Regions from separate parts of the Planococcus sp. PAMC 21323 genome, predicted to be linked through region 1. Evidence: predicted binding sites of a transcription regulator. Region 1 holds the regulator's gene; the other holds the start of a gene.
The links. Region 1 encodes NrdR, which represses ribonucleotide reductase genes. Its sites were predicted from a motif close to AACACNATATATNGTGTT; they were not measured.

Region 1 (7,414 bases):
GTCGACCAATGAACAAGTCTACGGCAAAGGTGCTAAAAAGAAAGTTCCAGAAGATGCTGTTTTACATGAACATATCGCTAGAAAAGCACGAACCATCTGGAAAGTCCGCCCACTCATTATGGAAAAGCTTGAAGAAAACGAGCAATTTGATTTATACGATAAATTAGAGTTGCCATTAGCAACCGTTTTGGGGCAAATGGAATCTCTTGGTGTAATGGTAAACCGTGACCAATTAGTAGATATGGGCAAAGAGTTGTCTCATAAGTTAGAGAAAATCGAGAGTGATATCCACGGGTTAGCAGGACAAGAGTTTAATATCAATTCACCAAAACAATTAGGTGTTATTTTGTTTGAAAAACTAGGGTTACCGCCTCTAAAGAAAACAAAGACCGGTTATTCAACAGCAGCAGATGTTCTAGAAAAATTAGAAGGACAGCATGAAATTATTTCCTATATATTAATGTATCGTCAATTAGGTAAACTATTGTCTACTTATATTGAAGGTTTATTAAAAGAAATCCACGAAGATGGAAAAATTCATACACGCTTTCAACAAGCACTCACAACAACAGGTCGATTAAGTTCGATCAATCCGAACTTGCAAAATATTCCAGTGAGACTTGAAGAAGGGCGTAAAATCCGTAAAGCTTTTGTCCCATCAGAGCCAGGATGGGTAATGGTGGCGGCAGATTATTCCCAAATTGAATTACGTGTACTTGCGGATATGTCAGAAGATGAACGTTTAGTGCAAGCATTCAAAGACGATCGTGATATTCATACGACGACGGCGAGTGATGTTTTCCATGTAGCAGAAGAAGAAGTAACAGGAGACATGCGCCGAGCGGCTAAAGTTGTTAACTTTGGAATTGTTTATGGCATTAGTGATTACGGTTTGTCTCAAAATTTAAATATACCTCGTAAAGAAGCAGCGGCTTTTATTGAGCGTTATTTTACGAGCTTCCCGGGTGTAAAAAGCTATATGACAAACATTGTAGCTGATGCAAAACGCGACGGCTTTGTCACTACCTTAATGAATCGTCGCCGTTATTTACCAGACATCACAAGTTCGAACTTTAACTTAAGAAGCTTTGCTGAACGTACAGCGATGAATACACCGATTCAAGGCAGTGCAGCAGATATTATTAAAAAAGCCATGATTGATATGGATGCAGCGTTAGAGCGCGAGGGACTACAAGCCCGCATGCTTTTACAAGTACACGATGAATTGATTTTTGAAGCACCCCCTGAAGAATTAGATCAATTGATGAAATTAGTACCAGAGGTTATGGAAAACGCAGTGAAATTAAGTGTGCCATTAAAAGTGGACATTGCCCACGGTTCTACTTGGTACGATACTAAATGATAGGAGGGCACCGAGATGCCTGAACTTCCAGAAGTCGAAGGAGTTGTTCGGCAAATCCGCCCTGTTTCGATTGGTAAAAAAATTGAGGCTGTAGCGGTGTCGGACGTCATCCGCTTATCGAAAGAAAATGGCAAAGAAGCCATTATTAAACGATTAGAAACTGATCGTTTTATCGAAAATATAACAGGTGCACAAATTGTTCATGTAGAACGTCGCAGCAAATATATTTATTTTACGTTACGAAAAGACAATGAATTTTTACTTGTAAATCATTTGGGAATGTCTGGAGCTTGGTTCTATGTTGACCAGCTCCAGTCCATTCCGGAGGATAAATTTCGACGTCATGTTCATATTGTGTTGACTTTAAGTGATGGCAATTTGTTGGCGTTTTCAGACATTCGTCGTTTTGGTGAAATGCGGGTATTGCAAGAAGAAGGAGATTTTCCACCGCTACTATTAATGGCGCCTGAACCTTTTGATGATGGCGCACTTGAGCATTTTCTTGCAATGGCAGAAAGCTCGAAATACAACAATAAAGCAATTAAGGAAATCATTATGGATGGGCAAATTATTTCTGGCTGCGGCAATATATACGCTACAGAAGCGCTCTTTAAAATGAAAATTCATCCGAAACGTGCTGCTAGTCGCATTAGCCGGAAGCGGAAAATAGAATTGTTCAAATCGATTGTTGCTATTTTGCTCGAGAGTATTAGAGCGGGTGGCAGTACAATTTCAGATTACCGCGATATAAACGGTGAATCAGGCAACATGCAAGACCGTTTTGGAATGTATGGCAAAAAACAATGCACAAATTGCGGTACAGATACAAAGACCTTAAAAATTGGCGGTCGGGCTTCTGTTTATTGCCCGACATGTCAGAAATGAGGACAAACAATGATTATTGGATTGACAGGCAGTATTGCCAGTGGAAAAAGCACAGTATCCGAAATGTTGAAAAATGAAGGATATCCGATTATTGATGCGGATCTCGTGGCTAGACTAGTTGTAGAACCAGGTACAGAAACGCTTGAGCAAATTAGACAAGCGTTTGGATCTGAGGTTATAAGTGTAGACGGCACAATGAATCGTGCAAAAGTGGGCGAAATCATTTTCAATGATCCAGTTAGCCGTAAAACTTTAAATGATATTATTCATCCAGCAATTCGACAAGAAATGCTCAAGCAACGATATGAGTTGCTTGAGCAAGGTTTTAAAACCATTATTATGGACATTCCATTATTATTCGAAAGTCGCTTGCAATATTTAGTAGATAAAATCTTAGTTGTCAGCGTTACTGAAGAAAATCAGTTGAAACGATTAGTAGAAAGAAATGGCTTTACTGAAAAAGAAGCAAGAGCTCGCATTAATTCTCAATTGCCGATGTCTGTGAAAGAAGATGGCGCAGATGCAGTGATTTACAATAACGGAAGTTTAGAAGAAACTAGTCAACAATTAATGCGAATTTTAGTTAGTTGGCAAGCCGCTTCTCAAAAAGAATAAAAGATATGTTTTAAAGGTTCTCTAAATAAGCAATTGTGTTATACTATATTAGAAATTAAAAACATAAGTATAACTTAATTACAAACGGAGGATTCCTACATGACAGTTTCTATTGCAATTAACGGGTTTGGCCGTATTGGCCGTATGGTTTTCAGACAGGCGATATTGATGGATGATGTCACAATTACAGCAGTCAACGCCTCATATCCAGCTGAGACCCTTGCGCATTTGATTAAGTATGACACAAATCACGGTACCTTCTCGGGGGACGTATCTTCTGAAGAAGATGCTTTAATTGTTAACGGGAAACGAGTTCAATTGGTTAGTGAACGCGACCCTTTGAATCTGCCATGGAAAGAAATGGGCATTGATATTGTCATTGAAGCGACTGGTAAATTCAATTCTCGCGAAAAAGCAGCGCTTCATTTAGAAGCTGGAGCTAAAAAGGTGATCTTAACAGCACCTGGTAAACAAGAAGATATCACAATTGTTATGGGTGTTAACGATGACAAATTGGATATTGAACATCATGATGTTATTTCAAATGCTAGCTGCACTACAAACTGTTTAGCGCCTGTTGTTAAAGTGTTAAATGACAAATTTGGTATTGAAAACGGTTTAATGACAACGATTCATTCGTATACAAACGATCAACAAAATTTGGATAACCCGCATAAAGATCTTCGTCGCGCTCGTGCTTGTGCTCAATCGATCATCCCTACTTCTACGGGTGCCGCGAAAGCGCTATCATTAGTATTGCCGGAATTGCAAGGGAAGCTTCACGGTATGGCATTAAGAGTGCCAACGCCAAATGTCTCATTAGTTGATTTAGTTGTAGACTTAGAGACAGCGGTTACAATTGAAGAAGTAAATCAAGCTTTTGAAGAAGCTTCTGAAAATGGTTTAGCAGGAATCTTAGAATTGACGATGGAGCCTTTAGTATCTGTAGACTTTAACAGCAACGCCAGTTCAGCAATTGTGGATGGATTATCGACAATGGTGATTGGCGAGCGCAAAGTGAAAGTATTGGCTTGGTATGATAATGAATGGGGCTATTCTGCTCGTGTGATTGATTTAACTAAAAAAGTAGCAAATGCGATGATCTTAGTATCAAAATAATATAATTGCCCTATATCTCCCCGTTTAAAGGGAGATATAGGGTTTTTTCTTATGGTTTTTTTGAGAGAGATTGAGAATTAATAAGATATTATTATTGCATTTACAATAAATACGTTTTATACTATGATTCGTAGTTGAAAAACGACTACCACTTCTGACTTTCCATCAAAGCAACTAGGAATTAGGAGCGTAAGATTTTTTATTCACATGACTGCTTAAAGGGTTAGGATCTCTTTGGACTAACTTTCCCCCGTGGTAGTCAACTTTGAATATTTTGCGCAAAAACCAAAATGATATCAAAGGGGGAAAACGAACCATGGAAACAATGGGACGTCACGTAATTGCAGAACTTTGGCAGTGTGATTTTGACAAATTAAACGATATGGATTTTATCGAACAAACTTTTGTTGATGCAGCACTTAAATCTGGAGCTGAAGTAAGAGAGGTAGCTTTTCACAAATTTGCACCACAAGGTGTTAGCGGAGTTGTGATTATCTCAGAATCTCACTTAACCATCCATAGCTTCCCAGAACATGGCTATGCGAGTGTAGATGTATACACTTGCGGCGATCTAGATCCGACTATTGCAGCGGAATATATCGCAGAAGCACTAGGTTCAACATCACGCGAGCTTGTAGAAATACCACGCGGTATGGGACCAGTAAGTGTTGAAAAATCCAAAGTTTCAGTAACTGTATAATCCATTTAACCAAAAACACGTAAGCAGAGGATAAAATCCTCTGCTTTTTCTATTTTTCTAAGGAATTTTTGTTATACTATATACACTAGATAGAGAAGTTAGGGAGATGTAGAAATGAAATGTCCTGCTTGCCAACATAACGGCACACGCGTTGTCGATTCAAGGCCAATAGATGAAATGAAGTCAATCAGAAGAAGAAGAGAATGCGAAGCTTGCGGATACCGCTTTACCACTTTTGAAAAGGTGGAGGAGATGCCACTGATTGTCGTCAAAAAAGATGGCTCGCGTGAAGAGTTTAGCCGCGAAAAAGTTTTACGCGGATTAATTCGTGCGTGTGAAAAGCGGCCGGTATCTTTAGAAGAGCTGGAAGAAGTTGTCTTTACAATTGAAAAAGACCTTCGACGAGAAGGCAATCCAGAAGTAAAATCTGAAGAAGTTGGGGAATTGGTGATGAACCGATTAGCCACTATTGATGAAGTAGCATATGTTCGCTTTGCATCGGTATATCGCCAGTTTAAAGATATTACTGTTTTTATCGATGAACTAAAGGATTTGCTAAACAAAGGTCCAGAAGGCAAGAAAATCGATTGAGGTGGTAACTTATGACTGCGTATTATAAAGAGTTGCAGCCTGCTGATCCATATCGTATTCGGTTGCCTTATCCATTTTCAAATTACGATCGGCAACTTTTAACGCTATTGTATCAACCGATGATTGGTGCAGAGGCAATAGCGTTGTATTTAACTTTATGGGCCGAAGGCGAAGCATCCCGAGAAGAAACGACTCATTATACATTAATGAACACATTAGGAAATCCAATTGCAAAAATTTTCGATGCCAGAATTCAGCTAGAGGCTATCGGATTGTTGAAAACATATAGGAGTAATGAAGGCGATCGCTCTTTTATTTATGAGTTGTGCCCGCCGCTCGACCCAAAAACCTTTTTTATGGATCCTTTATTGTCGATGTTTTTGTTTAGTAAAATTGGCGAGTCCTCCTATAGAAGAGTACGCAATCGCTTTTTGGTGTATACAGAAATTTCGGCAGATTATGAAGAAGTATCCCGTACTTTTACAGACATTTTTCAGCCAGTACATGCAAAAGCAGGCTATCCATCCGTCAAAAAAGATTTACAAGAACGCAAAAAAGGTAAGTATGAAGCGGATTCGGAATTTGATTTCGATTTACTTAGACAAGGTTTATCTGAGCAATTAGTGCCTAAGAAAGTATTAACCGCAACGATAAAAGAATTTATAACAAAACTGTCTTATTTATATAGTTGGGGACCACTAGAAATGCAGAAGGTCATTTTATTAGCAATTGAAGACGATTATAAATTGACGGTAGAAGGTTTGAAAAAATCTGCTTCTGAGTATTATAAATTAACAGTATCTACGACAGCACCGCAACTTGTTCAAATGCATAAACCAGCAGAAAAGCAAGAAGGTGCAGTTGAAACACCAAAAACTAAACAAGACGAATTACTCGTTTATTTGGAAACTGCTCCACCGATTCAAGTATTACGTGATATTGCGAACGGCAGTGAACCTTTACCGGCGGATGTTGAACTGGCCAATCAATTGGTCATAACACATGGCATGAAGCCAGCAGTTGTCAATGTGCTCTTGCAATATGTATTGTTGCGCACTGATATGAAACTAACAAAAGCATATGTAGAGAAAATTGCTTCGCATTGGTTACGTAAGGGCGTGACAACGGCCAAGGAAGCGATGGAAATAGCCCGAGTCGAGCACACCCAGTACATGAAGTGGAAATCAGAAGGTTCTCCTACAACTGTAGCGAAACCGTTTACTGGAAATGGAAATCGGAAACCGGTGCGCGAAGAAAAACTACCGGAATGGTTCCATAAAAAAGACGATGTACCTGTTGCTAAAACAGAGCCAAGAAACGAAAGTCTGGAAATAGAAAAACAAAAACTTCTTGCGAAACTTGCGCTGAAGAAAGGAAAAGGTGGTTAAATGGAACCGATTCGCGAAACATTAAAACGTGTGGTCAATGCACCTGCTTTTTCTGAGCGCTATAGTGAAATGCGTAAAGAAGTATTGGCTCATCCTGGCGTCCAAAAATTTCTTGGAGATCATGCTGAAGAAATTGATGCCCCGACAATTGATCGAGGGCTCGGAAAATTGTATGAATATATCGACCAATCCCATGACTGCAATAAATGCCCTAGCTTAGATGGCTGCATTAATCATTTAAAAGGCTTTGAACCAAATTTAGTGCTAGAACGTGGAACGATTGGGATTTCTTATACAAAATGTCGATTGAAAGAATCAAATGACAATAAACGTCATGCTTCATCTTTGATCCATAGCATGTATATGCCAAAAGAAGTAATGCAAGCAACACTTGATGGCTTTGATTTAGATGACAGTCGTATGGAAGCATTTCGTGCAGTTGGTGATTTTCTAGACAAGGCAACAGGCCCTGACAATTTACCTGAAAAAGGATTATATCTTTTTGGCCAATTTGGTATTGGGAAATCGTATTTATTGAGCGCAGTCGCTAATGAGCTTGCTGAAATTAATGTCAAATCGGTACTTGTTTTTGTTCCGGAATTTATGCGTGAAATGAAACAAGCGATTGGCGATCAAACTTTGCAAGAAAAAGTGGATTACGTGAAGAAAGCAGATGTGTTAATGCTCGATGATATTGGGGCAGAAGCGATGTCGAGTTGGACGCGTGATGAAGTGCTCGGAACAATTCTTCAT
Region 2 (7,414 bases), 220 kb from region 1:
AGAAATGATGGATGACAATGTTGCAACTGTGATGATTCAATATCCTAACTTTTTTGGTCAAGTTGAAAACTTAAAAGAAATTGAGCCAATTGTTCACGGGTCTGGCGCATTGCTTTCCGTTTCTTCAAATCCACTAGCACTTGGTGCACTTACTGCTCCGGGTCAATTAGGTGCGGACATTACTGTTGGAGATGCACAGCCTTTCGGTATCCCTGAAGCATACGGCGGTCCTCACTGTGGTTACTTCGCGGTTACTAAAAAGTTAATGCGTAAAGTTCCAGGTCGTCTTGTAGGGGAAACGACGGATGAAGAAGGTCGTCGTGGATTTGTATTAACATTGCAAGCGCGCGAACAACATATTCGACGTGATAAAGCAACTTCTAATATTTGTTCGAACCAAGCATTGAACGCATTAGCGGCATCTGTTGCTATGACAGCACTTGGTAAAGTCGGCACACAAGAAATCGCGAAACAAAACATTGTAAAGACGCATTATATGAAACAACAATTGAAAAAAGCTGGATTTGAAATTGTTTTTGAAGGTGCCCATTTCAATGAAATTGTGATTAAAACAAAAGAAACTGTAAAGCAATTAAATGATCGTTTGTTCGAAAAAGATATGATTGGCGGCTATGATCTTGGATTAAGCTATGACGAATTCCAAAATCATATGCTTGTTGCGGTTACTGAACAACGGACAAAAGAAGAAATCGATGCATTCGTGCAGGAAATTGCTGTGAAAGTACAGGAAGTGGGGGCTACTCATGCATAAGGACAACCAAGCGCTAATTTTTGAAATGACGAAAGAAGGCCGCGTCGGCTACAGCTTGCCGACACTTGATGTACCAGAAATAGACTTGAGCGAACTGTTACCAGCTGATTTGATCCGTACAGAAGCAGCTGAATTACCTGAAGTATCGGAACTTGATATTATGCGTCATTACACAGCGTTATCTAACCGTAACCATGGTGTAGATTCAGGTTTCTATCCATTAGGATCGTGTACGATGAAATACAACCCGAAAATCAACGAATCTGTTGCGCGTTTCCCAGGATTTGCTAATATTCATCCGTTACAAGATGAAAAAACAGTTCAAGGAGCTCTTGAATTGATGTTTGATCTGCAAGAGCATTTAAAAGAAATTACAGGCATGGACGAAGTGACATTGCAGCCAGCTGCAGGTGCGCACGGCGAATGGACTGGCTTAATGATGATCCGCGCTTACCACGAGTCTCGTGGCGACTTCAAACGGACGAAAGTCATTGTTCCAGATTCGGCACACGGTACAAACCCTGCTTCAGCAACTGTTGCTGGATTTGAAACCGTTACTGTAAAATCGAGTGACCAAGGACTTGTCGACTTAGAAGATTTGAAACGCGTTGTTGGAGACGACACAGCTGCTTTAATGCTTACAAATCCGAATACACTTGGCTTGTTTGAAGAACAAATTTTAGAAATGGCTGCAATTATTCACGAAGTGGGCGGGAAATTGTATTATGACGGCGCCAACTTAAACGCTGTTATGTCAAAAGCGCGTCCAGGAGATATGGGCTTTGATGTGGTTCACTTGAATTTGCACAAAACGTTCACTGGACCTCACGGCGGTGGTGGACCCGGATCTGGTCCAGTTGGTGTGAAAAAAGATTTAATGCCTTATTTGCCAAAACCTATATTGGTTAAAAAAGATGAAGCGTATACGTTTGACTACGATCGTCCAGAATCAATCGGTCGTGTAAAACCGTTCTATGGTAACTTTGGAATTAACGTACGTGCATATACGTACATTCGCTCTATGGGACCAGATGGTTTGAAAGCTGTTACAGAATACGCGGTATTAAACGCTAACTACATGATGCGTAGATTGCAACCCCATTTCGATTTGCCGTACGATCGTCATTGCAAGCATGAATTCGTTTTGAGCGGTCGTCGTCAGAAAAAACTCGGTGTTCGGACGTTAGATATGGCAAAACGCTTACTTGACTTTGGCTATCATCCACCAACAATCTACTTCCCATTAAATGTAGAAGAAGGCATGATGATTGAACCAACAGAAACCGAATCAAAAGAAACATTGGATGCTTTTATTGACGCGATGATTCAAATTGCGAAAGAAGTAGAAGAAAATCCGGAAATCGTTCAAAATGCACCGCACACGACGGTAATCAATCGTTTAGATGAAACAAAAGCAGCACGTAAACCTGTGCTTCGTTACTACAAAGCAGAATAAAGTCGAAAAGACGTGTTGGCCAAATTGGCTTACACGTCTTTTCGTTAAAGAAGCTGGTAAAAATAGTTATAAGAAATTCAAAGTAGTAAAACATCCTAATACGTCTCTGAACAGTTTTTAATCGACCTGAATATCATATGTCATAAATATAGAAAAAACCCTTCCAGCAATGTGTGGAAGGGTTTTAAAGCTTAGTTTTTAGATTTGATTTTGCCAGTCCATTGTTTGAACCCGCCTTGCAATTGGAACAATTGGATATAGCCTTTTTTCTTTAAGAAAATGGCAACCCGTCCGCTGCGTGCTCCGTTTTGGTCATACAAATAGACTGGTTTGTCTTCGCGGATTTCTTTGTAGCGCTGACGTAATTGTGATTGTGGAATATTACGTGCGCCAAGAATATGTCCCGCTGCAAAATCTTTTGGCTCGCGAACATCAATTAATTGTGCTTTGCGGTAGCCCTCGATAAATTGTTCTTGTGTCAAGTTCGTGACAGCTTTTTTTATACGGAAATACGAAATTACCGCATAAATGATGATTGCCAATAGTACTGCGATCGTAATGTACAAAAATTCCAATGATCTTGCCCCTTTCTCATCTTCTTTTATTATAAGAGAAGAGATGACGGATATTCAATGCCAATGTTACACTAATTATCGGAAATAGGAGGCGATCTTGTGAAATATCCAAAATGGATGTTTATAAATTCAGGTGAATGCAGCCCCTCTTTTAATATGGCGCTCGATGAAGCCTTATTAAATTGGCATAGCGAAGGGCTTATTCCGCCGGTGATTCGATTTTATGGTTGGATGCCTGCTGCCCTATCAATTGGTTATTTTCAAAAAGTAGAAAAAGAAATTGATATGGAAGCTGTCGAGCGTTTGGGGCTAGGCTTTGTCCGCCGTCCTACAGGAGGCAGAGGGGTTCTGCATGAACACGAACTTACATATAGCATAATTGTTAGCGAAGCTTATCCGAATATGCCAGAAACTGTGACAGAAGCTTATCGTGTACTAAGCGAGGGTTTACTAGAAGGTTTTAGAAATTTGGATTTAGATGCCTATTTTTCGGTACCAGATACAGAAGACAAGCGTGCTGACTTAAAAAAACCAAAATCAGCTGTTTGTTTTGATGCACCAAGTTGGTATGAAATGGTCGTTGAAGGAAAAAAAGTAGCTGGCAGTGCTCAAACACGCCAAAAAGGTGTTATTCTTCAACACGGTGCAATTTTAATCGACTTGGATGCTGAAAAGCTCTTGTCGGTTTTTAAATTTCAAAATGAAGAAGCAAAAGAGCGCATGCGCGTCAAAATTCCTGAAAAAGCAGTAGCGATCAATTCGCTACGTGCAAATCCTGCAACTGCAGAAGAATGTGCAGTGGCGTTTAAAGCTGGATTCGAGCAAGCCTTGTCAATTGAGTTAGAGCCCTACGTATTGACAGACCAGCAACTTGCTGATGTCAAGGCATTAGAACAAAAAAAATATGCCAATTCTGAATGGAATTTTCGCGTGTAGTGTCTTTAGTCTTATTTTTTTGAGTTCACGCGTTAAAAACCTTGATAAATAGAGCTTTTTAAAGTGTTTGGAATTTTCATCAGAAACTTGTTATTGAAAACAAGTTTCAATATGTAGTATGATGGGAATCGAAGTAATACTATATATAGTATCCGACTCCATATATCACAAAGGAGGAATTGTCAAATGGTATCAGCCACACAATCCCAGTATTCATTAAACTCACAAGCTTTAAATGAGGATATTCAGACGTTTCCTCAAGTGCACAAAATTACACCAGATATGAAGTTAACGCACAAAGGGGTATCTCGCCTTGTAATGATTGATCGCTATTCATTTAAGGATACGGAGAAAAAGACTCTTAAAGCAGGCGACTTTGTTGTTTTAACTGTTAAAGAAGATCCGAAATTCCCAGCTCGTGGCCTTGGTTATATTGTGTCTATTGATACACAAGCCAATAAAGCAAAAGTTTGGATTGAAGAAGATTACAGAAGTGCAATCGACAATCCTGGGGAACAAGAAGCAGGCATCGTTAATCGCCCAATCGACGTGATTGAAAAGCCGATGGAAGTGTTCTACGAGCAGATTGCGAAACGCAATGCTACCGGATTAGCTTCTGTAGAAACAACACCTGAAAAGCGTAAAGAATGGTTCGAAAAGTTTTATCAGCAATTGGTTGGATTGAAATTTATTCCGGCTGGGCGCGTTCTTTACGGAGCAGGAGCCGATACAGATGTAACATATTTCAACTGCTACGTAATGCCGTTTGTAGCAGATTCGCGCGAAGGAATTTCGGATCACCGTAAACAAGTGATGGAAATCATGAGTCGCGGAGGCGGTGTTGGAACAAACGGATCAACGCTTCGTCCTCGTAATACATTAGCTCGTGGAGTTAATGGCAAATCATCAGGATCAGTATCTTGGTTGGACGATATTGCGAAATTAACACATCTTGTAGAACAAGGTGGATCAAGACGTGGTGCTCAAATGATCATGCTTGCAGATTGGCATCCAGATATCGCAGAATTCATCATTTCAAAAATGCAAAACCCACGTATTTTGCGTTATTTGATCGAAAACACACAGGATGAGACAATTAAAAAATTGGCTCACGACAAATTGAAATTTAAAGCATTGTCTTCCCAAGAAGAAGCAATGTACCAAGGTATCTTAAACTATCGGACAATCCCAGGTATGGGTGGATTTAACGAGAAAATCATGCGCGATGCTGAAACGAAATTGCGTGACGGCGGTACCTATTCTGTTCACAACGAAGAGTTTTTAACAGGTGCCAATATTTCTGTAACATTAACAAGTGATTTCATGACAGCTGTTGAAAACGATGAGGATTTCGACTTACGTTTCCCAGCCGTTGAGTCTTACTCAAAAGATGAAATGGCTATTTATAATGAAAAATGGCAAGAAGTTGGTGATGTTCGTGAGTGGGAAAGCATGGGTCATGGTGTCCGTGTGTACCGCACGATGAAAGCGCGCGAACTATGGAACTTGATCAACATTTGTGCAACTTATTCAGCAGAACCAGGTATTTTCTTTATCGATAATGCAAATGAAAAAACAAACGCTGCAGCCTATGGTCAAAAAGTGGTTGCAACTAACCCTTGTGGCGAACAACCATTAGCACCTTATTCAGTTTGTAACTTGGCTGCGGTCAACTTGGCGCAATTTGCTGATCCAAAAACAAAAAAAGTTGATTTTGAAAGCTTGAAAGAAACAGTACGCGTAGGTGTCCGCATGCAAGACAACGTGATTGACGCAACACCATATTTCCTTGAAGAAAACCAAGTACAAGCACTTGGCGAACGCCGGGTAGGTCTTGGAGTTATGGGATTAGCTGATTTGCTAATTTACTGTGACAAAGAATATGGTTCACCAGAAGGTAACGAACTTGTAGATGAAATTTTCAAGACGATTGCTACTGCAGCATACGAAGTTTCAACTGACTTAGCAGCAGAACGTGGCAGCTTCCCATTCTTAGTTGGGAATACAGATGAAGAAACTGCGGCACTTCGCAAAGCGTTTACTGAAACTGGATTTATGCAAGGCATGCCTGAACATGTTCGCGAAGCAGTTCTTGAAAAAGGAATTCGCAACTCGCATCTATTAACAGTAGCTCCAACAGGATCTACCGGTACGATGGTTGGCGTTTCGACAGGACTTGAACCTTACTATTCGTTCACTTACTACCGTAGCGGTCGCCTTGGTAAATTTATCGAAGTTAAAGCTGATATTGTTCGTGAATATCTGAAGAACAACCCTCAAGCTGACGAAGAAAATCTGCCAAAAGCATTTGTGACATCGATGGACTTAGCGCCAGAAGCACACGCAGATGTTCAGTGTATCATCCAGCGTTGGATCGACTCTTCTATCTCGAAAACAGTAAATGCACCTCGAGGCTATACAGTTGAGCAAGTAGAAGGTGTTTATGAGCGTTTGTATAAAGGTGGAGCAAAAGGTGGTACGGTTTATGTTGATGGCAGCCGTGATTCACAAGTTCTAACTTTAAAAGCTGAAGATAATAATTTCGAAGAAGAAGAACACCAAGAAGATACTGGAAAGCGTCCGATTGTTTTGATCGACACAATCCAAGATCTTCGTTCAACGAATGTGACAATCGGTTCTGAAGTGGGCGATACTTGCCCAGTTTGCCGAAAAGGAACAGTTGAAGAAATGGGTGGCTGCAATACATGTACGAATTGCAATGCTCAATTAAAGTGTGGATTGTAATATAATGAGCGCGGTGGCTAATTAGCCATCGCGTTTTTTGTATTCCATTCAAAAAGCGCCGCTTCGGCAAGTCGCCTTAAGCCTGTCGGTTCTATACAGGTGCATTCGCTTTCTTTTAGTCTAGCTCATGCACCTAGAACCTCGGGGTCTTAAGTCAACTAGCCTATGCGGCAAAAAACGCCGCTTTGGCAAGTCGCCTTAAGCCCGTCGGTTCTATACAGGTGCATTCGCTTTCTTTTATAGTTGCTCGATTGTTCCGATATGTTAAAATAATTAAGAATGTATAAGGGGAAGGGGAAAGTTGAATGCGTGTGCTGATCTTGAACGGTCCGAATTTAAACCGCTTGGGCAAACGGGAAAAAGAAGCGTATGGAACGTTCACATTAGAAGAGCTAGAACAAGATCTTGTGGAATTTTCATATCATCATCATATTGAATTGATTTGTCGGCAGTCAAACCATGAAGGCGAATTGATCGACTGGATTCACGGGGCAGGCGATGAAGGCTTATCGGGAATTGTCTTAAATGCGGGTGCATATACACATACAAGCATTGCGATACGAGATGCGATTGCGGCAATCCAAGTTCCTGTAATTGAAGTACATATATCGAATGTTCACAAAAGAGAAGAATTCCGACACCATTCTTATATTTCTCCCGTAACAATCGGACAAATTGTTGGATTTGGCCAAGATGTCTACAAACTGGCGCTCCACGCGCTACTATTAAAACAAGAGAGAGGCTGACTATATTGAAACTCCAAAAATTACGCAACGAAATGAAACAACGCGAAGTAGAAGCTTTGCTTGTTACAAGCCCATATAATTTGCGCTACATTACAGAATTTACTGGGACAGCAGGATTAGCAATCGTCACACAACAAAAAGCTGTTTTCATTACTGATTTTCGTTATACAGAACAAGCTGGAGA

Region 2: PLANO_RS06975 (vitamin B12-dependent ribonucleotide reductase) is a predicted target of NrdR. The motif match lies at 3,875-3,892, and genes of this name have one in related genera.

Annotation. Positions count from the first base shown of each region.
Region 1 covers NZ_CP009129.1:1,151,654-1,159,067, forward strand. Annotated here, with positions in the region: gene polA (DNA polymerase I) at 1-1,363, shown strand, start outside; gene mutM (bifunctional DNA-formamidopyrimidine glycosylase/DNA-(apurinic or apyrimidinic site) lyase) at 1,379-2,248, shown strand; gene coaE (dephospho-CoA kinase) at 2,258-2,863, shown strand; gene PLANO_RS05865 (glyceraldehyde-3-phosphate dehydrogenase) at 2,963-3,982, shown strand; gene speD (adenosylmethionine decarboxylase) at 4,299-4,682, shown strand; gene nrdR (transcriptional regulator NrdR) at 4,797-5,273, shown strand; gene PLANO_RS05880 (replication initiation and membrane attachment family protein) at 5,285-6,661, shown strand; gene dnaI (primosomal protein DnaI) at 6,662-7,414, shown strand, end outside.
Region 2 covers NZ_CP009129.1:1,367,359-1,374,772, forward strand. Annotated here, with positions in the region: gene gcvPA (aminomethyl-transferring glycine dehydrogenase subunit GcvPA) at 1-772, shown strand, start outside; gene gcvPB (aminomethyl-transferring glycine dehydrogenase subunit GcvPB) at 765-2,228, shown strand; gene PLANO_RS06965 (rhodanese-like domain-containing protein) at 2,420-2,803, opposite strand; gene PLANO_RS06970 (lipoate--protein ligase family protein) at 2,960-3,739, shown strand; gene PLANO_RS06975 (vitamin B12-dependent ribonucleotide reductase) at 3,926-6,484, shown strand; gene aroQ (type II 3-dehydroquinate dehydratase) at 6,790-7,230, shown strand; gene PLANO_RS06985 (M24 family metallopeptidase) at 7,233-7,414, shown strand, end outside.